Regions from separate parts of the Actinopolymorpha sp. B17G11 genome, predicted to be linked through region 2. Evidence: predicted binding sites of a transcription regulator. Region 2 holds the regulator's gene; the other holds the start of a gene.
The links. The regulator HrcA, encoded in region 2, represses chaperone genes, less so after heat shock. The targets are predictions, from matches to a motif close to TTGGCACTCGNNNNNNNCGAGTGCCAA.
Positions count from the first base shown of each region.

Region 1 (14,507 bases), on a different contig from region 2:
ACCGGGTACGGCTTCTCGAGGAACGACTCGTACACCCGGTTGAACTCCGCGAAGTCGTCGAGGCTCGCGAGGTGCACGGTGGCCTTGACGACGTCGGCGAAGGTGAGACCGCGCTCGGCCAGCACCGCGGCGACGTTGCGCATCACCTGGGCGGTCTGCTCGGCCACGCCGCCCTCGACCAGCGTGCCGGTCGCCGGATCCTGGGGGCCGAACCCCGCGGTGTAGAGAAAACCGTTCGCGACAATGCCTTGGGAGTAGGCACCCGCGGGGTTCGGTGCCTTGTCCGTACGAACTTCTTCCCGTGCCATGTGCGAGCCCTTCCGTCGTCGTCTCGACTGCCGGCCAACCTTCGAGGGTGAGGCTGGTCGAAACCCTAACGAAGTCTCTGCGTACGCCCACCGGTGAGGGGACGCCGGGGGAGCGGGCTGGAGTAGACGACGCTCGTCGTCACCGCACCGAGTCCCGCGATGCGTCCGGTGATCTCTTCGAGGTGACGCATCGAACGCGCCAGCACCTTGAGGACGAAACAGTCCTCGCCCGTGACGTGATGCGCCTCGGCGATCTCGGGCGTCGCCGCCAGCAGGTCGTGAAAGGGCTTGTAGTTGCCGGTGGGATAACGGAGCCTGACCAGCGCCATGATCGCGTATCCCAGGCGTTCGGCGTCGATCACCGCGGAGTAGCCGGCGATGACTCCGCGCTCTTCCAGGCGGCGGACGCGTTCGGTGACGGCGCTCGGTGACATCGCGACGGTCCGGGCGAGGTCGGCGAAACTGGCCCTGCCGTCGCGCTGGAGAGCGTCGATGATCCGCCAGTCGGTGTCGTCGAGGGGAGCGCCGGTGGATTCCACGGTCATGTGGGATGGATACCAGGCGATGCCTGGCAAATCCAGGTCCGCGCCGTGGATCGCTTCTTCAGCTCGGTCCGACGTGTCCGTAACGTTGCCAGACATGACGATCACGACGCCGAACCCGGTCCTCTCGGTGCCGCTGCGTACGCCTGACGACGCGGTGGCGTACTTCTCGGCCAGCCTTGCGTTCCACGCTGACGTGTCCGATGTGCAAGCCGCGCTTGACAGTGGGGCGCCGGGGTTCGTCCTCGTCGACTCGCGGGGGCCCGGGGCCTGGACGCAGGCCCACGTCCCGGGCGCTGTGCACCTGCCGACCGCGGAGATCCCGACACGCGCGGGTGCCCTGCTCGATCCAGGCGTACCCGTCGTCACCTACTGCTGGGGACCGGGCTGCAACGGCGCCACCAGGGCGGCGCTCGCCCTTGCCCAGCAGGGATATCGGGTGAAGGAGATGCTCGGCGGGATCGAGTACTGGATCCGGGAAGGATTCGCTGTCGAGACACCTGAGGGCGTCACCGCACGGCAGGCCGATCCGCTGACAGCGCCGGTGCGCAGCCGGTCCTGCGACTGCTGACGTGGACGAACGGCGACGTCAGCTCAGGTGGTCACGGCCGGCGGGCGCGTCCCAGTCCAGCACCGGCCCGGCGGGAACGATGCGGTACGGATTGAGCTTGCCGAATCCGGTGTAGTAGCCGCGTTTGATCGCCACGAAGTCGGTCGTCTCCTTGAACGCCGGACGCTGGTACAGGTCCCGTGCGTACGCCCACAGGTGCGGGTAGTCGACCAGTCGGCGCAGGTTGACCTTGAACAGCCCGTAGTAGACGGTGTCGAACCGTGCGAGTGTCACCCAGAGCCGCACATCGGACTCGGTGATCCGGTTGCCGAACAGGAAACGGTTGCCGGCAAGGCGGCGTTCGAGCGTGTCGAGGGTCTGGAAGAGGCGGTGCACCAGGTTGTCGTAGGTGCCCTGGTCGGGTTCGTTGCCGATCACATAGACGGCATTGTTGATGTCGTTGTAGAGCGTTTCGTTGAGCGTGTCGATGTCGGCACGCAGCCGCGGCGGATAGAGGTCCGTCCCGTCCTCGGCCAGACCCTCGAACTGGGTGGCCAGATCGATCGTCAGGTCCGGGAAGAAGTTGCTCACGATCTTGTGCGTCTGCTTGTCCCACAGCGTCGGGACCGAGACATGCCCGGGGTAGTCGGGGTGGGTCGCGTCGTAGGCCTGGCGGAGCAAGGTGAAGCCGTTCACCGGATCCGGGCCGGTGTCCTCGCGAAACGCCCAGCCGCGGCCGTCCCGCTCCCCGTGGACGTAGGACGCCGAAACGAGGTCGGAGAGGCCGGCGAGCTTGCGCACGATGGCCGCACGCTGTGCCCATGGACAGCTCCAGGCGAGGTACAGGTGGTAGCGGCCCGCCTCGGCCGGATACTCGGTGGACCCGTCGGAACTCAGCCGGCCGCGGAACGGATAGAGGTCGAGTGGCCGCTCGAAGCCGTCCTCGCCGAATTTGGCGTCCTTGACCGAATACGTGCCATATGCATCGTAATCGACCGGACTCGCGTACGCGGCGTCCTGCGATTCCTGCGTGGAGCTCATAGCGACGAAAACGCCACCGGCCGCCTCGTTAGTCCCTCCCGGACCTCGGTCGTGTGACGGGTCCACGCGGCGGCGCCGCTTTTGCCGGACGTGCCCTTGATGCCGAGGCGTGTTGGCTGAAGGTGCCCCTCACGCGGGGGTCGGGTCGACGAGCAGGGCGAGTGTGCCCTGCTCGCTGCGGGTGACGACGACCGTGGCCGCACCGGGTCCGCGGACTCCCAGCCGTTTGCGCAGCGTCTGCGGGTCGACGTCGACTCCCCGCTTCTTCACCGTGAGGTTCCCGACCTCACGGTCCCGGAGCTCACGCTTCAACACCTTCAGGTCGTACGGAAGGACGGCGACGACCCGGTAGGCGGACGCGAAGGGCGTCGACACCAGCTGGTCAGACGTGAGATAGGCGATCTTCGGATGCAGCAGGGATCCGTCGACCAGGGGAGCGACGCCAGTGACGAGCCCGGCGCGGATGACCGCGCCGTCGGGTTCATAGAGGTACGCCAGCGGAGGCGAGACTGGCGCGCCTCCGGGGTCATCGGCATCGGTCATCGTCACCCGGTCGGCCCACCCGCCTGTCTGCCCCGCCCACTCGCCGGCCTCACCCGCCGGCACTCCGCCCGCCGGGAGGACGGTCGCACGGCGGCGGTCGCCGACCCCGGTCCGCAGCCGCCCTGCCCACAGGGCGGCCTCCTTCACCTCACCGCCGACGCTGATCCACTCCGCTTCGACGCCGGCCGGGATCAGCCGGTGCGGGATGATCGGCGCGGTCTTCACGCAGGCGTCGCCCCGCAGCAGCTCCTCGACGAACGACCACGGCGGCGAATAGTCCGCAGAGTCGAAGATCCGCCCGCGAAGAGAGCGCCGGGCCGGGTCCGCCACTGCTGCGGAGTACGCCGCACGGTCCACCTCCCGCGCATCCGCCTGCTCGACCGACGCGTGCCCGGCCAGGTCCAGCTCGGCGAGGTTGGCGCGGGCGATGGCCACTGTCAGCGGGTCCGTGTCGACGCCGGTGACCTGGACGCCGGCCCGGGCGAGGGCGATCAGGTCCCCGCCGATGCCGCAGCAGAGGTCGACGATCCGGGCACCACGTTCCGGGGACGACTCGGGGCTTGGCGGCCCTGTCGTTTCCGGAGCGATCGTCTCCGGAGGGTCCAGGCGGCAGTCGGCATCGACAATGCGCCCGGCCCGGTACGCCGCCACCGCGCCGGTCGTCGCCTGCTCCAGGCCGTCCCGGGTGAAGAACATCCTGCCCGCGTCCTCGCCCCACTTGACCTGGGCACGCCGCCGAAGCGCGGCCTGCGTCATCGCCGCCGCCACCAGGTCGGGGGGATGGCAGCGCCGCAGCCGGGTCCCGAGCGCGACCGCTGTGTGTTCCTCGTACGCCGTGCACGCTTCCGCGAGGAGATCACGGCCGGCTGGCGTGAGCAGATCCCGGAACGTCTGGAGATCCACGAGGACACTCCTTCCGCGATCCGGGACGCGACACGCCACGCCATCTGGCACTCGGGTTGACCGAGTGCTAAGAGACCGCCTAGATTCTGAGTTGGCACTCTCGACCTTAGGGTGCCAACCAACAAGCCCGCGACGAGGCGGCCGGCACCCGCGACGACGGCTCGCCACACGTCGCGCCATAGGTGAAAGCACAGCCACCCGTGACATCCCGTGAAGGGGGAGGTCAACAAGTGTCGGTCTCCATCAAGCCACTCGAGGACCGGATCGTCGTCAAGGCGCTGGACGCCGAAGAGACGACGGCGTCGGGACTCGTGATCCCCGACACCGCGAAGGAGAAGCCCCAGGAGGGTGAAGTCCTCGCGGTCGGGCCTGGTCGCATCGACGACAACGGCAAGCGCATCCCGCTCGACGTCAGCGTCGGCGACAAGGTGATCTTCAGCAAGTACGGCGGCACCGAGGTCAAGTACAGCGGCGAGGATCTGCTGATCCTCTCGGCTCGTGACGTCCTCGCTGTCGTCACCAAGTGACACCAGGTCGCGGACTCACGCGCGTGGGGTCGTCGCAACACAACCTGTCGACCCCGAAGTCAAGACCAGCAACCAACCGATGACCTGACGACTGACACCGCCCCGGCGGCCTCCACATACCGGGGCGCCGGGGCGGTGTCGTGGAAGGACACACATACCCATGCCGAAGATCCTGGAGTTCGACGAGAACGCGCGGCGCGCCCTGGAGCGCGGCGTCGACGCTCTCGCGAACACCGTGAAGGTGACGCTTGGGCCACGCGGCCGCAACGTCGTCATCGACAAGAAGTGGGGCGCACCGACCATCACCAACGATGGCGTCACGGTCGCCCGTGAGGTGGAGCTCGAGGACCCGTTCGAGAACCTCGGCGCCCAGCTCGTCAAGGAAGTTGCGACGAAGACCAACGACATCGCCGGTGACGGCACCACGACGGCGACGGTGCTGGCGCAGGCGATGGTCCACGTCGGCCTCCGGGCCGTCGCCGCCGGCGCCAACCCGATGTCGCTCAAGAAGGGCATCGATGCTGCCGTCGAGGCGATCAACACCGAGCTCCTCGAGCAGGCCAAGTCCGTCGACACCAAGGACGAGATGGCCCACGTGGCCGCGATCTCGGCCCAGGACAAGACGATCGGGCAGCTCATCGCCGAAGCGTTCGACAAGGTGGGCAAGGACGGTGTGATCACCGTCGAGGAGTCCAACACTCTGGGCACCGAGCTCGAGCTCACCGAGGGCATGCAGTTCGACAAGGGGTTCATCTCCCCGAACTTCGTGACCGACGCCGAGCGCCAGGAAGCTGTCATCGAGGATCCGTACATCCTGATCAACCAGGGCAAGATCTCCTCGATGGCCGACCTCCTGCCGCTGCTGGAGAAGGTCGTCCAGGCGAGCAAGCCGCTGGTGATCATCTCCGAGGACGTCGAGGGCGAGGCGCTCGCGACGCTCGTCGTCAACAAGATCCGCGGCATCTTCAACTCGGTCGCCGTCAAGGCGCCCGGATTCGGCGACCGCCGCAAGGCGATGCTCGAGGACATCGCGACGCTCACCGGCGGCCAGCTGGTGGCGCCCGAGCTCGGCCTCAAGCTCGACCAGGTGGGGCTCGAGGTCCTGGGTACCGCCCGCCGGGTCGTCGTCACCAAGGACGACACGACGATCGTCGACGGCGGCGGTTCCGCCGACGACGTGGCGGCCCGGGTCGCGCGGATCAAGGCCGAGATCGACCAGACCGACTCCGACTGGGACCGCGAGAAGCTCCAGGAGCGGCTCGCCAAGCTCGCCGGTGGTGTCTGTGTGATCAAGGTCGGCGCCGCCACCGAGGTGGAGCTGAAGGAGAAGAAGCACCGGATCGAGGACGCGGTCTCCGCTACCCGTGCCGCGATCGAGGAGGGCATCGTCACCGGCGGTGGCGCCGCCCTCGTCCACGCGGCCGTCGCTCTCGACAAGGTGTCGGCCAACGGTGACGAGAAGATCGGTGTCGATCTCGTCCGCGCTGCGGTGCTGGAGCCGCTGCGGTGGATCGCCGAGAACGCTGGTGCCCAGGGCTACGTCGTCGTGGAGAAGGTGCGCGAGGCGGGCAAGGGCAAGGGCTACAACGCCGCGACCGGCGAATACGGCGACCTGACCGCACAGGGCGTCATCGACCCGGTGAAGGTGACCCGCTCGGCGCTCGCGAACGCGGCGTCGATCGCGGCCATGCTCCTCACCACGGAGACGCTCGTCGTCGACAAGCCCGAGGAGCCTGAGCCGGCACCCGCGGGTGCGGGCCACGGCCACGGCCACTGATCGGCGAGAAGTACAGAAGGGGCCTCTCCTGCGCGGAGGGGCCCCTTCTCCGTTGACTGGTTGAGGTTCAGCGTCAGGGCGCCGGACGAGACTTGAGGGCGCGAACCTTCACGGTGGCGGTCGTCTCCCGGACGGGACCACCGAGAATGTCGTCGGCCTTGTCCTTGTGGAACGCAATATCGGCGTGGTACTTGATCCGGGCGATCTGGCCGGCCGCGATCTCGACCCTGCGCTCGGCGAAGCCAGGCGTTCCGAATCGCACGGTGTGCGGCCCGGCGGGCAGCGGGTACGCCCAGACCGACCAGCTGGCCCGGCGTTCGTTGCCGTCGATGGTGATCGTCGGCGGGTCGACCCAGGTGCCCCAGTTGGGACTCTCCGCGATGAGTGTGCCGTTCTCCTCCACGGCGATCAGGCTGTCGAAGTCGAACGTGACCTCGACCGCGCCCCACCCCTGCGGCAGGTCAGGGTAGGACGACCCGCGCTTCTGGTCGACGAGTACCGCGGGCGGCGTCGGTTCGGTCGGCGGCAGCGTCATCGCGTCCCCTTCCGCTTCTGTGACCGCTTGGGTCGTTGGCTGCCCTTCCAGCCCGAATAGCCGACCCACATCCCGTAGAGACCCAGGAGTGCGCCGAGTGCGCCCACCGCCGGTACGCCTCCGTACCACGTGATGCCGACGAAGAAGACGATCCAGACCACCGAGACGACCCCGATCGCCAAGGACATCCATGCCTGGAAGGCGTGCCCAGGGGTCCTCGCTGGCGACCGTTTGCCATCCTGTTGGCGACCACGGGTCGGTTTCAGGACGGGGGAGTACTCGAACTCGGTGACCTGGCCCTCAGCGATCGTCAGCTGTGTGGTTTGGCGCGGCCGACCCTCCTGCACCTCGATCAACCGTTCTCCCGCCGGAACGACGATGAGGGCACGACCGAAGCCATGCGTCGCGGGCTTCCCGTCGACACCGATGATCGGCAGAGCGGCGTTCTGTTCCGAGCGTGGGCACCAGGCTTCGATCGCGACGGCGCCATGACCTGCCGGAAGCAGGAGTTGGTCATCGGAGTTCGGTGCCCGCACGTCGTAAGGCGTTCCCGGGTAGGTGGTCAGAACGTCGTCAGGAGCGGCGCTCACGTCATTCACCACCAAGCTTGCGTTCGATGTCCTCGTCGGACTGACGGTCGTCGCTCAACACCCAGTCGGTGACATTGTCGCCAGCTTGGGTGGTCCCGCCCGCAATGCCGCCCCAGCTGCCAGGGCTCGAGGGGCTGAAGACCCTGTTCCCGTCGGTGGCGAAGTCCCTGACGACGTCGCCGGCGCTCTTGTAGCCGGCGTACCGGCCGCCATCTCTCTTCTGGAACTTCCGGAGGGCGTTCTCCATGCCGGACTGCCTGAGCTTGTAGAGGATGTTCTTGAGCTTGAAGAGGATCTGGTTGACCTTTGCGATGAACCTTGTCGCCCGGCTGCCGGTCGACGCCGCCCGGACGGCCGTCGCTGTCCCGGCCGCTGCGGTCGAGGCGCCGAACGTGACCGGCGCAGAGGCCAGCGCCGGAATCCAGACCATGATCAGCCACTCGACGAAGTCGGCGATCAGGCCGAGGACGAAGTTGTAGGCGAGCTCCATGAGCATCTTGGCGACACCCATGATCGCCTGGATCAGCTTGACGTCGTTGGCGACGCCCAGCACGCCGTCGGCGAAGTCGTTGAGCTTGGTCTTGGCGGCATTGGCGGCTTCACCTTCCCAGGTCACCAGTCCGGCATTGGCGGCGTCGCGAACCTCGCCGGAGAGGGGCACGAGGGCGTTCTGGACGCGGGCCCACTTGGCCATGTCCGCGTCCATGCGCTCGGGGTTGCCGGTGACATAGCCGATCGCGTCCTGCAGCGGCTGAATCCAGTCGATGAGGAACCCGAGGCCCTGGCTGATCAGCCAGTTCAGCGGGTCGGCGCCGATCGCCATGACGCTGCCCGCCATGCCCGCGACCGACCCGCCGATGCTGGCGACTTCGGACCAGTTGGCGCCTGGGTCGTCGAGGAACTTGTCCCCGGACTTCCAGATGCCCACTCCCTGGCCGGCGAAGGGGATCTTGTCCACCTGGTTGTTGTCGAGCCGCCAGGTGCCGGTGTCTGCGTTGGCGCCCGTGTCGTTGGTGACGTCGCTGTCGGTGTCGTTCGTCGTCATCTCGCGCCCACTATCCTCAGAATCCTGGCATGCCGGTGTCGTCGAGCGCGCCCTCGAGTTGCGTGAGAGCCTGGGTGATGCCGTCCTCGGTGGCTCTGTATGTCTTCCCTGCGGCGTCGACGCGCAGGACGTTGTCCTGCAGCGACTCGCCCATCATCTTCAGGTGTTCGAGGGTGTCCTCACCAGCGACCTTCCAGTAGAGGAAGGCCGCCCCGGTGATCATGCCGACCAGGCCCCAGACCTTCATCTCCGGCGCTGTGTCGCTCGCCAGTTGCATGATGCCCGCGGCGTTCTTGTTGAGCCCTTCCAACTTCTGCTTGACCTCGGCGATTTCCGCGGCGCTGTATTCCGCGCCTCCGCCTCCGCCACCCATGCCCATTCACCGCCAGTTCTCGTCGGTTCCAGCCGTCCGACGTTGCCAGTCGGCTGGTGGTCGCCTTCACTGCGTGTCGTCGTCGGGTTGGTATCGCTCGACCAGGCCGCGCATGTCCATCTGCGAACCCACGTACGCCTGCGCAATACCGGCCATTCCCAGCGCCAGGTTCGCCGTCGCTTGCTGAATGGTCGCCAGCACCATCGGCCCGACCCTGGACGGACCGTGCCGGAGGATCCTGTCGCTGATGTCGATGCGGGTCACGCCGACGCCGTTCTGCACGGTGACCTCGATCGCGCCGTCCGGAGTCGTCGCCGTCGCCGACTGGCCCGCCATCTGCTCCTGGACACCGGCGTACGCCGCCATCCGCTGCTCGGCGTCTCGTTGAAGCTTGGCGAAGCCCTCGCGGGCCGCGTGGAGTTCGTCCTCCATCCCGTGCCGACGGATGAAGTCCCACTCCTCGGGGGTGAGGTCGTCCCACCCCTCCGACTCATCGACGCCGGCCGCGAGCTCGTCGAGGCCAGGCGGATCGGGGATGGCGCTGGCCGTCGCAGCTGAGGACGGCTTGCCCAGGACGGCTGCGAGGGCGTCCTCCGCCATCGGACCCCACTCGCGCGCCGACGCGGACAGCTCGTCGTTGATGCGGGAGTGCGCGGCCCTGAGGGTCTCCACGATCAGCTCGCCAAGCTCCGCGGCGGTGTGTCTACGGGCCTGGTGCTGGAGTTCGATCGACGTCACCGTGTTGCCGGGCGCCACGGTGACCGTCACCGTGTGGTCGGTGGAGGGGTGCGTGACGCTGGCACCGGCCAGGAGTTCGGCGAGCCGGTGAGCGTCGCCGGTCGTACGTGCGGATTCGGCGGGACCATTCACGGGCAGGCAGCGTAGTGCAGGACAAGTCGGGCGAATCGCCACCTGCCCTGAGAGCTGTGGATACGTGCTCGGGACGCTGTGGATAACGTTCGTGCCGAGGGCACGCTACGGCCGACGCCTGCCCGGTGTCGTGGTCATGTGGACGGCACCCCCGTGCACGGAGTCCTTGTGCGCTCCGGGTCAGGGCGTGTGCTCGGCGGCACCCTTGGCGGCTGCCGGCTTGGTCCGGGTCGACCGGGTCGCTTTCGGGCCGGCGCCGGCCGACCCGTTCGGCCTGGTGCCCTTCGTGCCGGTCGTAGCGGAGCCTGAGCCGCTGGCAGGAGGCCCCGCCGACGCGAGATCCGCCCCGGCACGGTCGGTCGGAACACGGTCGGTGGGGGCGCGTTCGGTCGGAACACGGTCGGTGGGGGCGCGTTCGGTCGGAGCAGGATCCACGGCGGCAGCAGGCGCCGCGACGGGCTCCTCGGCACGGCCCCAGAACGCGGCCTGCGTCGCCTTCGCCTCGGCCACCCCACGGTCGTACGCCTGACGCGCCTCCTCCGAGTCGTCCCAGGTGTCATGCCCCTCGAACTCGGTCGGTCCCCTGCCGCCGCGCTCAGCGATCAACTGGTCCCACTCGGGTGTCGGCATCTGGTCCTGACTCATCGCTGCTCCTCGTACTGCTGGGCAGGGCACGTGGTCTCCGGCCCCGCCCGTCGCTCCGGGTCCCGTCAGTTCGGCGGCCGGTCGCACACCGGAGAGACGGCGGCCTTGTTGGACCGGCTGACAAAGGACATGCCCACCACAGGCGTACGCAACCCACGTGTACCGCCCGCATTGGCCAGCGGTCCGGTCCGCATGGTGGGCGCCCAACCCGAACAAGGCGGCGGATACGTCACCATTGGTCTGATGTCAGAACAGGTCACCCTCCGCTCATTCGGGCTAGGGGTGTACCTACCGTCGCTGCTCTACGGCGTCGGCCAGGGCGCCATGGCGCCGATCATCGCCCTCTCGGCACTCGACCTGGGCGCCTCGGTGGGGGTCGCGAGCCTCGTCGTCGCCCTCGCGGGAATCGGTCAGCTACTCGGCGACCTTCCGGCGGGTGCTCTTGCGGGCAGGATCGGCGAACGCAAGGCGATGCTCGCGGCGGCCGTCCTCCTCGTGTGCGCGCTGGTCGTCTGCATCGTCGCGACGTCGGTCTGGATGCTCGGTGTCGCCATCGGCTGCACCGGATTCGCGGGAGCGGTGTGGGGGCTCGCGCGACAGGCGTACCTCACCGAGGTCGTGCCGTTCCACCTGCGGGCACGTGCGCTGTCGACCCTGGGCGGCGTCCATCGGATCGGCATGTTCATCGGGCCGTTCCTCGGTGCGGGCACGGTGCACCTCGCCCACACCGACGGGCCGTACGGACTGCACATCGTCGCCGTGGCCGTGGCGGCCGTCGCGTTGATCACCCTTCCCGAGCCCGCGGGCCGCAACGGTGCACGGCCAGCGAAGACCCACCTGGGCACGGTCGGCATGGCCCGCGCCCACCTGCCCGTCCTGCGGACGCTCGGCGTCGGGACGGTACTCGTCGGCGCCGTCAGGGCGTCCCGGCAGGCCGTCATCCCGCTGTGGGCCGAGCACATCGGCCTCGACGCCGCCACCACCAGTTTGATCTTCGGTGCCGCCGGGGCCGTGGACATGCTGCTGTTCTATCCGGCGGGCAAGGTCATGGACCGGATCGGCCGGGCCTGGGTCGCCGTGCCCTCGATGGTGGTGCTCGGGATCGCTCACCTCCTGCTGCCGCTCACCACGACCGGAGCCGCTCTGTTCGGCGTCGCGATGATCATGGGGGTCGGCAACGGCATCGGCAGCGGGATCATCATGACGCTCGGTGCCGACCTGTCGCCCTCGGTGGGGCGTACGACATTCCTTGGTACGTGGCGACTCTGTGCCGACATCGGCTCCAGCACCGGACCGCTGATGATCGGCGCGGTAAGTGCCGCCGTGTCGCTCGGCCCCGCCGTGTTGCTCGTCGGAGGCCTGGGACTGATCGGCGCGGTGGTGATGGGGCACTGGATACCCCACTATGTGCCGTCTCCACGCCGGGTCGCCGCGTCTGGTTCGCCGCCGGCTGGTTAGCCGACCACCTGTCGTCAGACCCCGCGAGCCTGGCGACCTTCCTCCCCATCGGTCGACTAGCATGAGGAGACGTTCGCGACCGGAGGAAGCATGGACCTCACCCCCCGGCATGACGCCGGCGTCCCCGACCCTTTCGCCATGATCGGCCTCACCTACGACGACGTCCTGCTGCTGCCTGGCGCCTCCGACGTCATTCCCAGCGATATCGACACCACCAGCCGAATCTCGCGCCGGATCAGCGTCGCCATTCCGCTGCTCTCCAGCCCCATGGACACCGTGACCGAGGCCCGGATGGCGATCGCGATGGCGCGCCAGGGCGGGATCGGCGTCCTGCACCGCAACCTCTCGATCGAGGAACAAGCTCAGCAGGTCGATCTCGTCAAGCGGTCCGAGGCGGGCATGGTCGCCCAGCCGATCACGATCGGACCGGACGCGACGATCGGGGAGGCCGACGCGCTCTGCGGGCAGTACCGCATCTCCGGCGTACCCGTCGTCGCCCCCGACCAGCAACTCCTCGGGATCGTCACCAACCGCGACATGCGCTTCGAGACCGACAAGTCCCGCCTCGTCCGTGACGTGATGACCGCGATGCCGCTCGTGACCGGTCAGGTCAGGATCTCCGCACCGGAGGCGATGACGCTCCTGCGCCGGCACAAGGTCGAGAAGTTGCCGCTCGTCGACGAGGCAGGCCGCCTGCAGGGGCTCATCACCGTCAAGGACTTCGTCAAGCGCGAGCAGTTCCCCCTCGCGACCAAGGACGACGCCGGCCGGCTCCGCGTCGGCGCCGCCGTCGGCTTCTTCGGTGACGGCTGGAAGCGCGCGATGGCACTCGTCGAGGCCGGCGTGGACCTGCTCGTCGTCGACACCGCACATGGCCACACCTCCGGTGTCGTCGACATGATCCGGGCGTTGAAGGCCGAGCCGTCGGCAAGCGACGTGGACGTCATCGGCGGCAACGTCGCGACGCGCGAGGGCGCGCAGGCGATCGTCGAGGCCGGCGCTGACGGCGTACGCGTCGGCGTCGGACCCGGTTCGATCTGCACCACCCGCGTGGTGGCGGGTGTCGGCGCCCCCCAGGTCACCGCCGTCTACGAAGCGGCCGTCGTGGCCCGTCCTGCCGGCGTCCCGGTGATCGCCGACGGCGGCCTGCAGTACTCCGGCGACATCGGCAAGGCTCTCGTCGCCGGCGCCGACTCGGTGATGATCGGTTCGCTGCTGGCCGGCTGCGAGGAGAGCCCGGGCGACCTGGTGTTCATCAACGGCAAGCAGTACAAGTCGTATCGCGGCATGGGCTCGCTCGGGGCGATGAGCTCGCGCGGCAAGAACCAGTCGTACTCCAAGGACCGCTACTTCCAGGCGGACGTGGCCTCCGACGACAAGCTCGTGCCGCAGGGCATCGAGGGTCAGGTGCCGTTCCGCGGTCCGCTCTCGGCCGTCGCGCACCAGCTTGTCGGCGGGCTGCGGCACTCGATGTTCTACGTCGGTGCGAGGACGGTGCCGGAACTGCAGGAGCGTGGACGGTTTGTCCGGATCACGTCCGCCGGTCTCAAGGAGAGCCACCCGCACGACGTGCAGATGACGGTGGAGGCACCCAACTACCCGGGACGCTGAGCCGGTCCCGGGGGAGGCGGCTCGCGCGCGGCAATGAGCCGTACGAAACAATGCCGGGGTGACAGAGATCGAGATCGGCCGTGGCAAACGCGGTCGCCGGGCGTACTCCTTCGACGACATCGCGATCGTGCCGAGCCGGCGCACCCGCGATCCCGAAGAGGTGTCGACGACCTGGCAGATCGACGCGTACCAGTTCCAGATGCCGGTCGTCGCGGCGCCGATGGACTCGGTGATGTCGCCGGCGACCGCGATCGCGCTCGGCCAGCGCGGCGGCCTCGGCGTGCTCAACCTCGAAGGGTTGTGGACACGGTACGACGATCCGCAGCCCCTGCTGGGCGAGATCGTCGCGCTCGACGCGGTGTCGGCGACCCGCCGCATGCAGGAGTTGTACGCCGAACCGATCAAGCCCGACCTCATCACCGCCCGGCTGGCCGAGATCCGCGACGCAGGGGTCACGGTGGCGGGCGCCCTCTCGCCGTCGCGCACCAAGCAGCTGTGGAAGACGGTGATCGACGCGGGCGTCGACATCTTCGTGATCCGGGGGACCACCGTCTCGGCGGAGCACGTCTCGCACCAGACCGAGCCGCTCAACCTCACGCAGTTCATCTACGAGCTGGACGTCCCGGTGATCGTGGGCGGCTGTGCCACCTACAAGGCCGCGCTCTACCTCATGCGTACCGGCGCGGCCGGGGTGCTGGTCGGTTTCGGCGGCGGCGCGGCGCACACCACCCGCTCGGTGCTGGGAGTGGCGGTGCCGATGGCGTCCGCGGTCGCCGACGTCGCCGCGGCGCGGGCGGACTATCTCGACGAGTCCGGCGGCCGCTATGTGCACGTCATCGCCGACGGTTCGGTCGGGCGTTCCGGCGACATCGCGAAGGCGATCGCCTGCGGTGCGGACGCGGTGATGCTGGGTTCGCCGCTCGCGCGGGCCGAGGAGGCGCCGGGCCGCGGGTTCCACTGGGGCATGGAGGCGCACCACGGCGAGCTGCCTCGCGGCGCCCGGGTCGAGGTGGGCACGATCGGGACCCTGGAGGAGATCCTCTTCGGGCCGTCCAGGATCTCCGACGGAACCATGAACCTCGTGGGTGCCCTGCGTCGCGCGATGGCGACGACCGGCTACACCGAGGTGAAGGAGTTCCAGCGGATCGAGGTCGTCGTCCAGTGACGTAGGTCGTCGGCCGTTCCTCAC
Region 1 is NZ_JBEFTW010000035.1:71,352-85,858, reverse strand. Features, by position in the region: gene ABN028_RS28130 (Rid family detoxifying hydrolase) at 1-308, opposite strand, end outside; gene ABN028_RS28125 (Lrp/AsnC family transcriptional regulator) at 374-853, opposite strand; gene ABN028_RS28120 (rhodanese-like domain-containing protein) at 948-1,421, shown strand; gene ABN028_RS28115 (glutathione S-transferase family protein) at 1,440-2,441, opposite strand; gene ABN028_RS28110 (class I SAM-dependent methyltransferase) at 2,571-3,887, opposite strand; gene groES (co-chaperone GroES) at 4,118-4,414, shown strand; gene groL (chaperonin GroEL) at 4,575-6,191, shown strand; gene ABN028_RS28095 (hypothetical protein) at 6,265-6,726, opposite strand; gene ABN028_RS28090 (hypothetical protein) at 6,723-7,316, opposite strand; gene ABN028_RS28085 (hypothetical protein) at 7,318-8,361, opposite strand; gene ABN028_RS28080 (hypothetical protein) at 8,378-8,734, opposite strand; gene ABN028_RS28075 (YbaB/EbfC family nucleoid-associated protein) at 8,801-9,604, opposite strand; gene ABN028_RS28070 (hypothetical protein) at 9,785-10,249, opposite strand; gene ABN028_RS28065 (MFS transporter) at 10,493-11,707, shown strand; gene guaB (IMP dehydrogenase) at 11,798-13,318, shown strand; gene ABN028_RS28055 (GuaB3 family IMP dehydrogenase-related protein) at 13,377-14,483, shown strand.
Region 1: groES (co-chaperone GroES) is a predicted target of HrcA. The motif match lies at 3,932-3,958, and genes of this name have one in related genera.

Region 2 (14,507 bases):
AGTACGTGGACGGGTGCCTGGGGGCTCACGTCGCGGAAGGCGAGGGTCCGGTCGGTCTCACGGACCTGTGCCGACGGGATCGTGCCGGCGACGATGCCGCAGAACACACAGTCGGCTGATCGTTGTGCCACGGCGGTTCAGACACCCCTGTCGTTGAAGGCGTCCCGGATCCGCGAGAAGACGCCTCGACGTTCGGACGAGAACTGGCCGGTCGCCTTCTCCTCGTCCCGTAGCCTGGCGAGCTCGGTGAGCAGGTCTCGCTGTGCCGCGTCGAGCTTCGTCGGCGTCTCCACGACGACGTGGACGACCAGGTCACCGCGATGCGAACCGGACAGATGAGGTACGCCTCGACCGGTGACGACCAGGCGCTGCCCGGACTGCGTGCCAGGCTTGACGTCGACCTCGACGGTGTCGTTGTCGAGCGTCTCCAGCGAGATCGTCGTGCCGAGCGCCGCGGCCGTCATGGGCAGCGTCACCGAGCAGTGCAGGTCGGCGGCGCGCCGGGTCCACACCTCGTGCGGGGCGACCTGGATCTCGACATACAGGTCGCCGGCGGGACCGCCGCCGGGGCCCACCTCACCCTGGCCGGCCAGCTGGATCCGGGTGCCGTCGTCGACGCCGGCGGGGATCCGGACGGCGAGGGTACGCCGGGACAGCACCCGGCCCTCCCCCGCGCACTCAGGGCACGGGGTGGGGATGATCGTGCCGAACCCCTGGCAGCGGGGGCACGGCCGGCTCGTCATGACCTGGCCGAGGAAGGACCGTTGGACGGAGCTGATCTCACCGCGACCCTCGCAGACCGAGCAGCTGGTGGGTGTCGTGCCTGGGGCAGCGCCCCTGCCCGAACAGCTCCCGCAGACGACGGCCGTGTCGACCTGGACCTCCTTGACGGCGCCGTACACCGCCTCGGCCAGATCGACCGAGAGGCGCAGGAGCGCGTCCTGGCCACGGCGGGTCCGGGGTCGCGGCCCGCGGGCGGTCGTGCCGCCGAAGAACGCGTCCATGATGTCGGTGAACGAGAAACCCTGCCCGAATCCCGCACCTTGTCCAGCCGCACCGAGCGGATCGCCCCCCAGGTCGTAGACCTCACGCTTCTTCGGGTCCGACAGGACCTCGTAGGCGCGGGTGACCTCCTTGAAACGCTCGTGGGTCTCCGGATCCGGGTTGACGTCAGGGTGCAGGGTGCGCGCCAGCCGGCGGTAGGCCTTCTTGATCTCCTCCGCGGACGCGTCGCGCCCGACTCCGAGGAGTTCGTAATAGTCCTGGCTCATGCTGTGGGTGGCCTCTTGCACTGACTCATTCCCTTGGGACTCATCTTCCTTAAGACCCCGCTGCCTCTTTGAGAAGCTATTCCTCAGCGAGGATCTGACTGACATATCTGGCGACCGCCCGGACCGCACCCATCGTGCCCGGATAGTCCATCCGGGTGGGTCCGACGACACCCAGGTGGGCGAGTGTCTCGTCCCCAGGACCATAGCCGGTCGCGACAACGGAGGCGGCGGCCAGCTCAGCGTAGGGGTTCTCGTGCCCGATCCGGACCGTGAGGCGGGCGGGAGCGGTCGACTCGCCGAGGAGCCGCAACAGCACGACGTGCTCCTCCAGCGCCTCGAGTACCGGCCGGATCGAGGAGTGGAACTCGTGCCCGAGCGGGATCAGGTTGGCGGTGCCACTGACCGCGATGCGTTCCTCCGGGCGTTCGACGAGGGTCTCGAGGAACGCCGACACGATGCTGGCGACGATCGGCTGGTCGTCGGGCGCGAACGCCTCAGGCAGGTCGACCACGAGCGACTGCACCTCGGCGAGCCGCGCCCCCATGACCGCAGCGTTGAGGCGGGCCCGGACATCGCCCAGCAGCGCGTCTTCAGGGGCCTTGCCGACGTCGACGACACGCTGCTCGACCCGGCCCGTGCTGGTGATGAGGACGATCAGCAGCCGGGTGGTGGACAGCAGCACCAACTCGACATGGCGGACGGTCGACCGGGACAAGGTGGGGTACTGCACGACCGCGACCTGGCGGGTGAGCTGGGAGAGCAGGCGTACGGTCCGGTTGACGACATCGTCCAGATCGACCGCGCCCTCGAGGAACGTCGAGATCGCCCTGCGCTCCGCGCCAGACATCGGCTTGATCGTGCTCAGCCGGTCGACGAACAGCCGGTAGCCCTTGTCCGTCGGGATCCGGCCAGCGCTCGTGTGCGGCTGGGCGATGTAGCCCTCGTCCTCCAGCGCGGCCATGTCGTTGCGGACCGTCGCGGAGGAAACGCCCAGGTGGTGCCGGTCGACAAGCGCCTTGGAACCGACCGGCTCCTCGGTGTGCACGTAGTCCTCGACGATGGCGCGGAGGACGGCCAGCTTGCGTTCGTCGAGCATGGAGCCCGCACCTCCTCGCGTCACGGTTGACCTGAGGGCGGGGCAGCGGCATGTGCCTGGCACTCCCCGAACCCGAGTGCCAGTCTACGGGGAGAGGCCCCGAATGTGCGTCCTGAGCGGATGCGAGGCTGTGGATCGTGGACACGAACACGCACGGATGGACCGAGGTCGGGCCGGGCTGCTTCGCCCGCCGCTACCCGTCGTACGACCTCACGATCGGGGCGGTCGTGGGTGCCGACGGCATCCTGCTGGTCGACACCCGGGCAAGCCTGGGCGAAGCCGACGAGTTGCGCGCTGACCTGCGTCGCCTCTCCCGCGCGCCGGTGCGCTGGGTGGTCGACACCCACTGGCACTTCGATCACTGCTTCGGCAACGCCCGGTTCGCCGACGCGGTGATCTACGGCCACGAGTCCGTGCCCGCGATGCTCGAGGCGCGGGCCGACGGCGTGCGTGCGGAGCTCTCGGCGCGGTCCGCCGAATGGGCCACGGAGATGGCCGCACTGGAGGTGGTGCCGCCGGGACGGACCTTCGCGTCGGTCGCGATGGCCGATCTCGGCGACCGGGTGGTGGAGCTCGTGCATCCGGGACGCGGCCACACCGACGGCGACGTCGTGGTCCGGGTTCCCGACGCCGACGTGGTCTACGTGGGAGATCTCGTCGAGGAGTCCGGCCCGCCGTCGTACGGCGACGACTCGTACCCGCTCGAGTGGGGTGCGACGCTCGACGTGGTGGCGGGACTGTTGACGACGCGGACAGCGGTCGTGCCCGGGCATGGCACGGTCGTGGACCATGCGTACGTCGGGGAGCAGCGCGGCGACCTCGTGGGCGTCGCCGGGACGATCCGCCGCCTGGTCGAGGAACGGGTGCCGATCGAGCGGGCATGGGAGGCAGCCGAGTGGCCATGGTCGCGGGAGGCTTTGGCCGAGGCGATCCGGCGGGGGTACGCACAACTGCGCGACACTCGCGGACGGCGGACACTGCCGCTCGTGTGAGGCGGCTACCCTCGCTCTCCATGGCCGGATCCTCACCTCCCGCTGACCGTTACGGACCTGACGTTCTCGAGAGCGACTGGCGGGCGCCGAAGCGCGGACGCTCGGTCGACGTCGCCGTCGAGCCCGACATGGTGGTCGAGGACGCGACGACCGGCTTCTGCGGCGCCGTCGTCGACATCGAACGCACACTCGTGGTGCTGGAGGACCGGTTCGGTGCCCGGCGAAGCTATCCGTACGGGCCCGGGTTCCTGCTGGAAGGGCGGCCGGTCGTTCTGCGTCCGCCGGCCACGGGAGGCTCGGCGGCGGGTGGACCACGGCGCACGGCGTCAGGGTCGATCGCGGTCTCGGGTGCGCGGGCCCGCGTCGCCCGGGCGAGCCGGATCTACGTCGAGGGCCGCCACGACGCCGAGTTGGTCGAGAAGGTCTGGGGCGACGACCTGCGGATCGAAGGCGTCGCGGTGGAGTACCTCGAAGGAGTCGACGACCTCGCGAGTGTGGTCACCGAGTTCGCGCCCGATGCCGACCAGCGGCTCGGCGTCCTCGTCGACCATCTGGTGCCTGGCAGCAAGGAGAGCCGGATCGCCGCGGAGGTGGCGGCCGGGCCGTTCGGTGCGTACGTGCTCGTCGTCGGACATCCGTTCGTGGACATCTGGCAGGCCGTACGCCCAGAGCGGCTGGGGCTCGACGCCTGGCCACGGATTCCGCGGGCGACACCCTGGAAGCACGGGATCTGCGCGGCGCTGGGGTGGCCGCATGCCGAGCAGGCGGACATCGCGCAGGCCTGGCGACGGATCCTGGGAGGTGTCCGGACCTACCGCGACCTCGAGCCGGCGCTGTTGGGCCCGGTGGAGCAGCTCATCGACTTCGTGACCGTGGGCGGTCCGGCGGACGCTGGTTCGTGATCACCGCGCAGAAACCGGGCACGTCGCCGGTGGCGGTCGTCAGGTGCGGGCAGGCTCTGTGCTCCACCCCAGCAGATCGCGTACGACCGCGTCGGCAAGGAGGCGACCTCGACTGGTGAGCACGGCGCGACCGGCCGCCAGAGCTGAGGCCTCCAGCAGGTCGTCACCGGCTGCCCGCTGGGCGGCCTCGACGCCTTCTGGTCCGAGGACGTCGAGGGCGAGGCCGGCTGCGAGGCGGAGTTCCAGCATGATCCGTTCGACCCTCCGGTCGGCCGGGTCGAGGGTTTCGCGGGCGTGCGCGGGGCTCGCGGCGGCGGCGAGGCGTTCGGCGTATGTCAAGGGATGCTTGACGTTCCACCAGCGGACCCCGCCGACGTGGCTGTGCGCGCCGGGGCCGACGCCCCACCAGTTGCCGCCGGTCCAGTAGAGGAGATTGTGGCGGCAGCGGGCGTCGTCAGACCATGCCCAGTTCGACACCTCGTACCACGACAAGCCTGCCCTGCTGAGGGTTTCGTCGGCTTGCAGGTAGCGGTCGGCCAGGACGTCATCGTCCGTGGCGGCGAGCACACCACGGCGGATCTGGCCGGCCATCCGGGTGCCCTCTTCGATGATGAGGGAGTACGCCGAGATGTGGTCGGCACCGGCGGCGACGGCCGCGTCAAGGGTGGCTTGCCAGTCGTCGTCACTCTCGCCCGGCGTGCCGTAGATGAGGTCGAGGTTGACGTGTGCGAATCCCGCGGTTCGTGCGTCGGCGACGCACTCTTCTGGGCGGCCGGGTGTGTGCTGCCGGTCGAGCGTCGCGAGCACGTGTGGACGGGCACTCTGCATGCCGAACGAGATCCGGGTGAATCCCTGCGTACGCAGGCGTTCGAGGGAGGAATCGTCGACCGACTCGGGGTTGGCTTCGGTCGTCACCTCGGCGTCGGAGGCGAGGCCGAACTCGGCGTCGACGCTCCGCAGGACCCGGCCGAGGTCCTCCGGCGGGAGGAGGGTCGGCGTGCCGCCTCCCACGAAGACGGTCGAGACGGGAACCTCGGCATCACCGAGGACCTTGCGCGCAAGCCGGACCTCGTTGATCGCCGCGTCGGCGTACGACGTGCGGGAGGCACCGGGCGCCGTTCCGAGCTCGTCGGCCGTGTAGGTGTTGAAGTCGCAGTAACCGCACCGGGTCGCGCAGAACGGCACGTGAACGTAGATCCCGAACGGTCGCGCGGTGATCTCCGCGAGGGCGGGCGCCGGAAGAGCTCCGTCCGCGGGAGCCGGATCGCCGTCGGGCAATGTGGAAGGCACCCACCCATTGTCCGTCGTCCGGTCACCTTCGACGGCCATCGGTGCGGCCGACAGCCCGGACGATGCATGCCAAGTCCCCACGATGCATGTCGAATTTGCCGCGCATTGTGGGGAATGTTCACGTAAGCGTGATCATTCCCCGCGTACGGCGACGGCGGGACTGGCGGACCTCAGGAGGTGCCGGGCCTCAGGCGTAGAAGGAGTCGAGGATCTCGGCGTAGCGGGTCTCGACGGCCTTGCGGCGAAGCTTCAGGCTCGGCGTCATCTCACCGTCCTCGACGGTGAGGTCATGGTCGAGGATCGCGAACTGCTTGATGGTCTCCCACCGGTTGAGCTTGGCGTTGAGTTGGTCGATGTAGCCCTGCACCATCGCCCGTGCGGTGTCGGAGCCGACGATCTCGGCGTACGCCCGCCCTTCGAGCCCGTTCTCGGCCGCCCAGCCCACGATCGCGTCGGGATCGAGGGTCACCAGCGCTGAGGTGAAGTTGCGGTTCTCCCCGTGGACGACGATCTGGCTGGCATAGGGGCAGAGTGCCTTGAACGCCGCCTCGATGAGCTGGGGCGCGATGTACTTCCCACCAGAGGTCTTGAACAGGTCCTTCTTCCGGTCGGTGATGCGAAGGACCCCGCCCTCCTCGAGCTGGCCGATGTCCCCGGTGTGGAACCAGCCGTCGGCGTCGAGAACCTCGTCGGACAGCTCCGGCATGTTGTGGTAACCCCGCATCACGCCTGGCCCCTTGACCAGAACCTCGCCGTCGTGGGCGATGCGCAGCTGGGTTCCCGGGAACGCCGGCCCGACCGTGCCGAACTTGAACCTGCCCGGCAGGTTGACACACGTCGCCGCACTGGTCTCGGTCAGGCCGTAGCCCTCCACGATGAGGATGCCCGCCGCGTGGAACCACTCCGCGATGTCGCGGCTCAACGCGGCCGCACCGGATACGAAGAAGCGCAGCCGCCCACCGAAGCGTTGCTGGATCTTGCTGAACACCAGCCGGTCGGCCAGTGTGTACTGCACGGCGAGCAGCCCCGAGGGCTCCTTGCCCTGCTGGCGCAGCGCCGACACCTTGCGGCCGACGTCGAACGCCCAGGCGAAGAGCTTGGCCTTGATACCGCCCTCCTGCTCCACCGTCGACACGATCCGGCCATGGGCCTTCTCGAAGATCCGTGGTGCGGCGCCCACGAAGGTCGGTCGGACGATGGCGAGGTTCTCGATGATCTTGTCGACCCGGCCGTCGACCGCCGTCGGGAACCCGATCTGCAGCTGCGCCGTCAAGAGCACCTTGCCGAACGAATGGGCAAGGGGAAGCCAGAGGTACTGCAGATCGTCAGGGCGCAGGATCTGCACGGCGTCGACTGCGGCGCCCTCATAGGTCCAGCAGTCGTGGGTCAGCCGGACCCCCTTGGGCTTGCCGGTCGTTCCGGACGTGTAGATCAGGGTCGCCAGGCTGTCCGGACCGATCGCGGCCGCGGCCTCGTCGATGGCGGTCGGGTGCTCGGCGAGGAAGTCCTTGCCCCGCTCCTCCAGGTCGGCGAGGGTGATCACGTCGTCGCCCTCGTCGGCAGTTCCGGCGAACGTCACGATCGTCGTCAGCTCGGACAGTTCCGAGCGATGCTCGCGAACCTTCTTGACCTGCTCGTCGTCCTCGGCGAAGACGACCCGGCTGCGCGAGTCGCCGAGGATGTACGCCACCTCGCTGGAGGTGGTCGTGGGATAGATGGTCGTCGTCGCGGCGCCGGCACACATGATCGCGAAGTCGGCCAGGATCCACTCGTAGCTCGTGGCGGCGGCGATCGCCACCCGCTCCTCCGGCTGGATGCCCAGCGCGATGAGGCCGGCGGCCAGCCGCCGTACGCGGTCACCGGTCTGCTGCCAGGTCGCGGACTCCCAGCGGTCACCGACCGGGTATCGGTAGGCCTCCTCCTCGGGCGTGCTCGCGATCCGGTCGAGGATCATCCGCGCGACCGTGGGCGCGCGGTCGTCGACCTTCGACTGGTCAGGCTGGGCTGGATTCGTACCCCAGATCAGGTCACTGGTCATCGCAGGCCTCCGCCTCAATTCCGCAGTCGTACCGATGGCTCGTCCGACGGCCCCGAGCGGGCTCACTCCACCGTAGTGAGTGGCACCGGGCTGTGGCACGTTCGGCACAGAATAGCCAGGCTGAGGCCTATTTCTTGCCGGAACTCGACCCTGCCTTGGCCGAACCCGACCCGGGACCGTCCGTGGTCGACAGGGCGGCGACGAACGCCTCCTGAGGAACCTCCACCCGGCCGACCATCTTCATCCGCTTCTTGCCCTCTTTCTGGCGTTCGAGCAGCTTGCGCTTGCGGGTGATGTCACCGCCGTAGCACTTCGCCAGAACGTCCTTGCGGATGGCCCGGATGGTCTCACGGGCGATGATCCGCGACCCGACCGCCGCCTGGATCGGCACCTCGAACTGCTGCCGCGGGATCAGCTCACGGAGCTTCTGGGCCATCGTGACGCCGTAGGAATAGGCCTTGTCCTTGTGGACGATCGCGCTGAAGGCGTCGACGGTCTCGCCCTGGAGCAGGATGTCGACCTTCACCAGGTCGGCGGCCTGCTGACCGGTGGGTTCGTAGTCGAGGGAGGCGTACCCGCGGGTCTTGCTCTTCAGGGCATCGAAGAAGTCGAAGACGATCTCCGCCAGCGGCAGGGTGTAGCGCATCTCCACCCGGTCCGCCGACAGGTAGTCCATGCCCTGCAGCTGTCCCCGCCGCGACTGGCACAGCTCCATCACCGCGCCGATGAAGTCGGCCGGCGTGAGGATCGTCGCCCGCACGACCGGCTCGTGCACCTCTGCCACCTTGCCCTTCGGCGCCGCCCCCTGCTTCGACGTCACCCCCACACCCGACGGGAACTCACTCGGGTTGGTCACGACGTGCTCGCTGCCGTCCTCCATGACCACGCGGTAGACGACGTTGGGGGCGGTCGAGATGAGGTCGAGGTCGAACTCGCGTTCCAGGCGTTCGCGGACGATCTCCATGTGCAGCAGGCCGAGGAAGCCGCAGCGGAAGCCGAAGCCCAGCGCGCCGGAGGTCTCCGGTTCGTACAGCAGAGCGGCGTCGTTGAGCTGCAGCTTGTCGAGTGCCTCGCGCAGGTCGGTGTACTCGTCGCCGTCGACCGGGTAGAGGCCGGCATAGACCATCGGGTTGGGGTGGCGGTACCCGGCGAGCGCCTTCGTCGCGGGGTTGCTCGTGACCGTCACCGTGTCACCGACACGGGACTGCCGCACCTCCTTCACCCCGGTCATGATGTAGCCGACCTCTCCGACGCCGAGCGACGGTGACTTCTTCGGCTCGGGCGAGATGACGCCGACCTCGAGGGTTTCGTGGGACGCTCTCGTCGACATCATCAGGACCCGCTCGCGGTTGGCGATGCTGCCGTCGATCACGCGGATGTAGGTGACGACTCCGCGGTAGGTGTCGTAGACCGAGTCGAAGATCAGCGCCCGGGGCGGCGCGTCGGCGTCGCCCTTCGGCTGCGGCACCTGGGCGACGATCTCGTTGAGGAGGTGCTCGACACCTTCGCCGGTCTTGGCGGAGACCCGCAGCACGTCGCTCTCGTCGCAGCCGATGATGCCGGCGAGTTCCGCGGCGTACTTGTCCGGCTGCGCCGACGGCAGGTCGATCTTGTTGAGCACCGGGATGATGTGCAGGTCGGCGTCGAGGGCGAGATAGAGGTTCGCCAGCGTCTGCGCCTCGATCCCCTGCGCGGCGTCGACCAGCAGCACCGCACCCTCGCAGGCGGCGAGCGACCGCGACACCTCGTAGGTGAAGTCCACGTGGCCGGGCGTGTCGATGAGGTTCAGGACGTACGACGTGTCCGCGTGGGCACCCGCACTCGCCCGGAACGGCAGGCGTACGGCCTGGCTCTTGATCGTGATCCCGCGCTCACGCTCGATGTCCATCCGGTCGAGGTACTGCGCCCGCATGGCCCGCCCTTCGACCACGCCGGTGAGCTGGAGCATCCGGTCGGCCAGCGTCGACTTGCCGTGGTCGATGTGGGCGATGATGCAGAAGTTCCGGATGAGCGCCGGATCGGTCTCGCCGGGCTGCGGGATGGTGCCGGGAACTGGCCCGGACCTGGAAGGCAGAGAAGCAGCGGGCACGGACGGTCCATTCGAGTGTGGATGGGGGTCGCTCCTCATCATCCCATGCCCGGACAACGGGCCCGGCGCTCACGGCGTGCTTCGGCGATGATCGACACTGGACGAATCGGACAGGTCGGCTGCAGGCGGCCCGGAATCGCCTCGATCAACCGACACTGTGCTGGCCGACGACGCGCGTCGACCGAGAAATGCGTTGTCGGCGTCCGGCGGGGTTTGTCAGCATCGACGGATGTCCTCCCTGCCGGGCACCAATCCTTCCGCTGCTCCGACCCGGGCAGCTGGCGTGCGGATCTCCTTCGACGAGGTACCCGCCCCGGTCCGCCGGTGGGTCGAGCGCGAGCTCGGATCCCCGGTCGTCTCCGCGTCGACCCAGAGCGGTGGCTTCTCCCCCGGCGCGGCGGCCCGGCTGGTGACCGCCGACGGGCGGCGCGGATTCGTCAAGGCCGTGGGTGGTGCACTCAACCCCGACAGCCCGGGCCTGCTGCGTCGGGAGCGCACGACGATGGAGGCCGTGCCCGCGTTGCCGTGGACGCCGCGTATGCGGTCGGCCTACGACGACGGCGACTGGATCGCCCTGCTCTTCGACGACATCGAGGGGCGGGAGCCGGCGCACCCCTGGACGGCTGAGGACACCGACCTCGTGTTCGGCGCTCTCGCCGATCTCACGGCGGCGCTCACGCCGACACCCTGGCCCGAGGCCCCGGACCTGAGCGACGCCGGCATCTTCCGTGGCGGCTGGGCCGTTCTTCAGGAGTCGCCGCCCGCCGACCTCGACCCGTGGGCGGTGGCACGCCTCGACCTGCTGCGGGAGTACCAGCAGCGGGCCCGGGCCGCCGTTGTCGGCGAGTCCCTCGTGCACTGGGACATCCGCGCCGACAACGTACTCATCACCGGTACGGGAGTCGTCTTCGTCGACTGGGCGTGGGCGGCACGAGGCGCCCGCTGGGTCGACACCGCGCTCGCAGCACTCGACCTCGTGATCAGCGGTTCGAGCGTCGACGTCGACGACCTGCTCAGCCGGCACCCCTGCACCAGGGACGCGGATCCGCTCGACGTCACCGCCCTCCTCGCCACCGTGACGGGCGCTCTCACGGAAAGGTCCCGGGCACCGGTTCCACCGGGGCTGCCGACGATCCGTGACTACCAGCGCGTGGTGGCCGATGCCCTGACGGCGTGGATCCGCCGACGCATGTCCTGACGACGGTCCGCAAGCATTCGTTGCCGCGTCGAGATCCGGGCGGGCTTGCGCGCAGTTGTGCGCGCTTGGTAGTGATATGCGTACGCATTGTGCAGGTCCGCGCGGCAGGGGGTCTCGGTGGGGGGAACAGCGGAAGCGGTCCAGCGTGCCCTCAACGCCTTGACCGGCCACGGCACGGCGACCTTCCGGCATGCAGCTACCGGCCGCACCACGTCAACGTGCCCAACCACATCCACCGGCCCAACCACATCCACCGGCCCAACCACATCCACCGGCCCAACCACATCATCCCGCTCGGACCGCCCTGGCGTCCCGAACGCGTCCGGCTGCGCGAATGAGCCCGGGTCCACCGACCTCGTGCACCCCGTCCGTGAACTCCTTGGCGAGGGCGACTGGGACTTCCGCATCGACCCGCGGTGGTGTGCCGTCGCGCCACCTGGCCACCAGGTGCGGACCCACGGCTGGTTGCTCCACCTGTCGGCGACACCGGCCTCGGCGACCTCCGTGCTCGCCCACGCCCTCCCGGTACTCCGCGAGCATCGCGTGGCCTTCCGGTTCGCCGTGAGCACCGACGCCGTTGGCTGGCTGACCGGCGGGGACTGTGACCCACGGGTCAGCGGCAGGTTCCTCACCGTGTATCCCCACGACGACGCGGAAGCCCCCCACCTCGCGACCGCACTCCATGCCGCGACCGCTGGGCTCCCCGGCCCGCGGATCCTGGCCGATCGCCCCGTCCGCTCCAGTAGCCTCGTGCACTACCGCTATGGCCGCTTCGAGGATGCGTACGACCTCGACGATGACGGCGTCCTGCGTCCGGTCGACCTCGACGCGGTGGCAGCGCTCGGTCCTCCGTCGCCGGTCCATGCGATCCCGCACATCCAGCCGGGGACGGTGCTGCACGGGCGGTTCGTCCTGCGGCGGACCCTCGACCAGACCGTCACCGGTGGCCGCTATCTCGCCCTCGACCGTACGAACGATCGCGAGGTACTCGTCAAGCACGCCCGCGCGCACGCCGGCGGCGACCACACCGGTGCCGACGCGCGTGAACGCCTCCAGCTCGAAGCGGCGGCCCTGCGGCACCTCGCCGGTGAGGTGCCGGTCCCCCGGGTGTTCGAGGTGTTCGACCAGGACGGCGACCGGTTCCTCACCACCGAGCACCCGCCGGGGCGGCCGTTCCTCGACTGGGTACACGCGACTCACCGCGAAGCGGTCGTCAATCCGACCGGTCACATCTTGCTGATGGCGCGGCGGCTGGTCGCGCTCGTCGCCGGCGTCCACGCCGCAGGCATCGTGCTCCGGAACCTGAGCCCGGGCAGCGTGCTCGTGGCACCCAACGGGGCGTTGACGCTCGTCGACCTGGAGGCCGCCGTCCCCGCGGGGCAGCCGGCTCCGCCTCCCTGGCCCTCCAGCTACCTGGCACCCGAGTGCCGTGACCCGCGCCAGGTGGCTGGCGTGGACGGATCGCTCACCGCGACCGTCGCCGAGGACCTGTGGAGCCTCGGCGCGCTGTTCTTCCTGCTCGCCACCGGAACCGAACCCGACCTGCCTCTCGACGTACCCGCTGACCGGCCGATCCGGGACCGGCTGGCGGCCTGGCTCTCGGTCGTGGCGCGGGACCACCCGTCGGCGGCGGTCGTCGCGCCACCGCTCCTCGGCCTCCTCGCCACGGCGCCCGACTGCCGGTGGAGCCTGTCGCGGGTGGAGAAGTACCTCGCGTCGCCCGAGCGGCGGTCCACCGGGGCAGGCGGTCACTCCGGCGTTCGCCTGCCCACGGTCGCGCAGTTGGTCAGCGACGGGCTCGACCACTTGCGGGATGCCGCCGCGGTACCGCCAGACAGTGACATCAGGGCCGACCCGACCGACAGCGGGACCGACGTACGAACCGACCCCGGAACTGTGCGACACGGCGCGGCAGGTGTCCTGGGCACGCTGATCCAGGCGTCCATGAGCGCCCGTGACCAGGATCGGCTGCTGGCGGCCGTCCGAGAGGTGTCCGCACGGTTGGTCGCGCATCGCCCGCCGGGTCAGTCCGGGCGTGCGCTGCCGGGTCTCCTCACCGGGCGCGCCGGCACGGCCTGGGCGCTGGCCGACGCCGGTGTCGCACTCGACGATCCCGCGCTGGTGGCCGAGGCGCGCGCCATGGTCTCGTCCCTGCCGACCGACTGGCCGCTCCCGGGAGTCGCCCACGGACTCGCCGGGGCCGGGCTCGCCCACCTGCACATCGGCCGGCTGACGGGCGACGAGGAACTGCTCGACCGCGCACAGGGCTACGCCGACGCGGTTGTCGCGGCAGCGCACCTCGGCGCTCACGGCCCGCTCTGGCCGGTCCCCGCCGACGCCCGATCCGCGCTCGCCGGCAGCTGCCACTACGGGTTCGCCCACGGGGTCGCCGGGATCGGCTACTTCCTGCTCCTCATGGCACACGAGACCGGCGACGAGTCGTACGCCAAGGTTGCCGAGGCGGCCGGCCACACTCTCTGCGAGGCCGCGACGACCGACACCGACGGGGCCGCGTGGTGGCCGGCAGGCCCGGACCATCCGGCACCCTCGCCACACCGGTCCGCAGGACCGGCGGGGATCGGGACCTTCCTGCTACGCCAGTACGCCGTCACCGGCGAGCCAGGCATCGGTGCGTACGCCGTGGCGGCCGCGGTCGCCGTGCACAAGGCCAGGTGGCGGGTTCGGTCCGACGGCTGCCACGGCCTGGCAGGCAGCGGGCACTACCTGCTGGATGCCGCGCAGGTACTCGGCGACGACACCTACCGGACGTGGGCCGGTGAGGTGGCGGAGGCGATGGCCGTCCGGCACTGCCGGCGGGCGGGCAGGCTCCTCGTCCCGGACCAGGTGGCGCCACCGGTCAGCACCGGCGTCGCCGACGGCGGCGTCCGCAATGCCGGCACCGGTGGGGAGACCGACGTGGCCGACAGCGTGTCGTTCCTGCTCCGTCTCCTTCGGGGCGGACCGCGCCCCTGGATGGTCGACGGCTGCCTGGCGGACCGTGCGCTGGAGATCGCTGGTGAGGACCTGCGGCCGTCCTAGTCCTGCGGCCGTCCTGGTCCTACTGAGGGACCCGCTCACGGACACGCCCCACCGTCACCATGCTGGAGCCGGCGCGCGCACCTTACGTGTCGTCGCGGGCCGGTGGGGTGTCCTGGCTGATCGCGCTGGAGACCTCGGTACGAGAGAAGACGCCGAGCTTGTGCAGGATGTTGGACACGTGCACGGCGACGGTCCTGGGAGAGATGTAGAGACGCTGGGCGAGTTCGGTGTTGGTGAGGCCCTCCGCGACGAGGAGCGCAACTTCGCGTTCGCGCCTGGTCAGTGCCGCCACACCGCTGACCGCGGAACGGTCGTCCGTGGGCGCCAGGTCCAGCTGGGCACGTAGCTGGTCGAGCTGAGCCACCCGCCAACCGCCCCACCGGGCGAGCAGATCGGTGGCCGCGGTGACCTGCTGGACGGCCGCGTCACGCTTGCCGAGCGTGAGCAGGCAGCGGGCAGCGCCGACGTGGGCAGTACCCCGGATCGACGGCAGCATGGCGAACGACTCCGACACCTCGAGGTAGCCGGCGAGTGCCGCGGCGGTCTCCCCCTGCGCTTCGCCGACCTGCGCCCCCGCCAACGTCCGCTCGTC
Region 2 is NZ_JBEFTW010000003.1:90,473-104,979, forward strand. Features, by position in the region: gene ABN028_RS04670 (HIT domain-containing protein) at 1-131, opposite strand, end outside; gene dnaJ (molecular chaperone DnaJ) at 138-1,271, opposite strand; gene hrcA (heat-inducible transcriptional repressor HrcA) at 1,348-2,367, opposite strand; gene ABN028_RS04685 (MBL fold metallo-hydrolase) at 2,505-3,359, shown strand; gene ABN028_RS04690 (DUF3097 domain-containing protein) at 3,380-4,261, shown strand; gene hemW (radical SAM family heme chaperone HemW) at 4,301-5,551, opposite strand; gene ABN028_RS04700 (AMP-dependent synthetase/ligase) at 5,739-7,589, opposite strand; gene lepA (translation elongation factor 4) at 7,717-9,678, opposite strand; gene ABN028_RS04710 (phosphotransferase) at 9,908-10,876, shown strand; gene lanL (class IV lanthionine synthetase LanL) at 11,234-13,915, shown strand; gene ABN028_RS04720 (AAA family ATPase) at 13,998-14,507, opposite strand, start outside.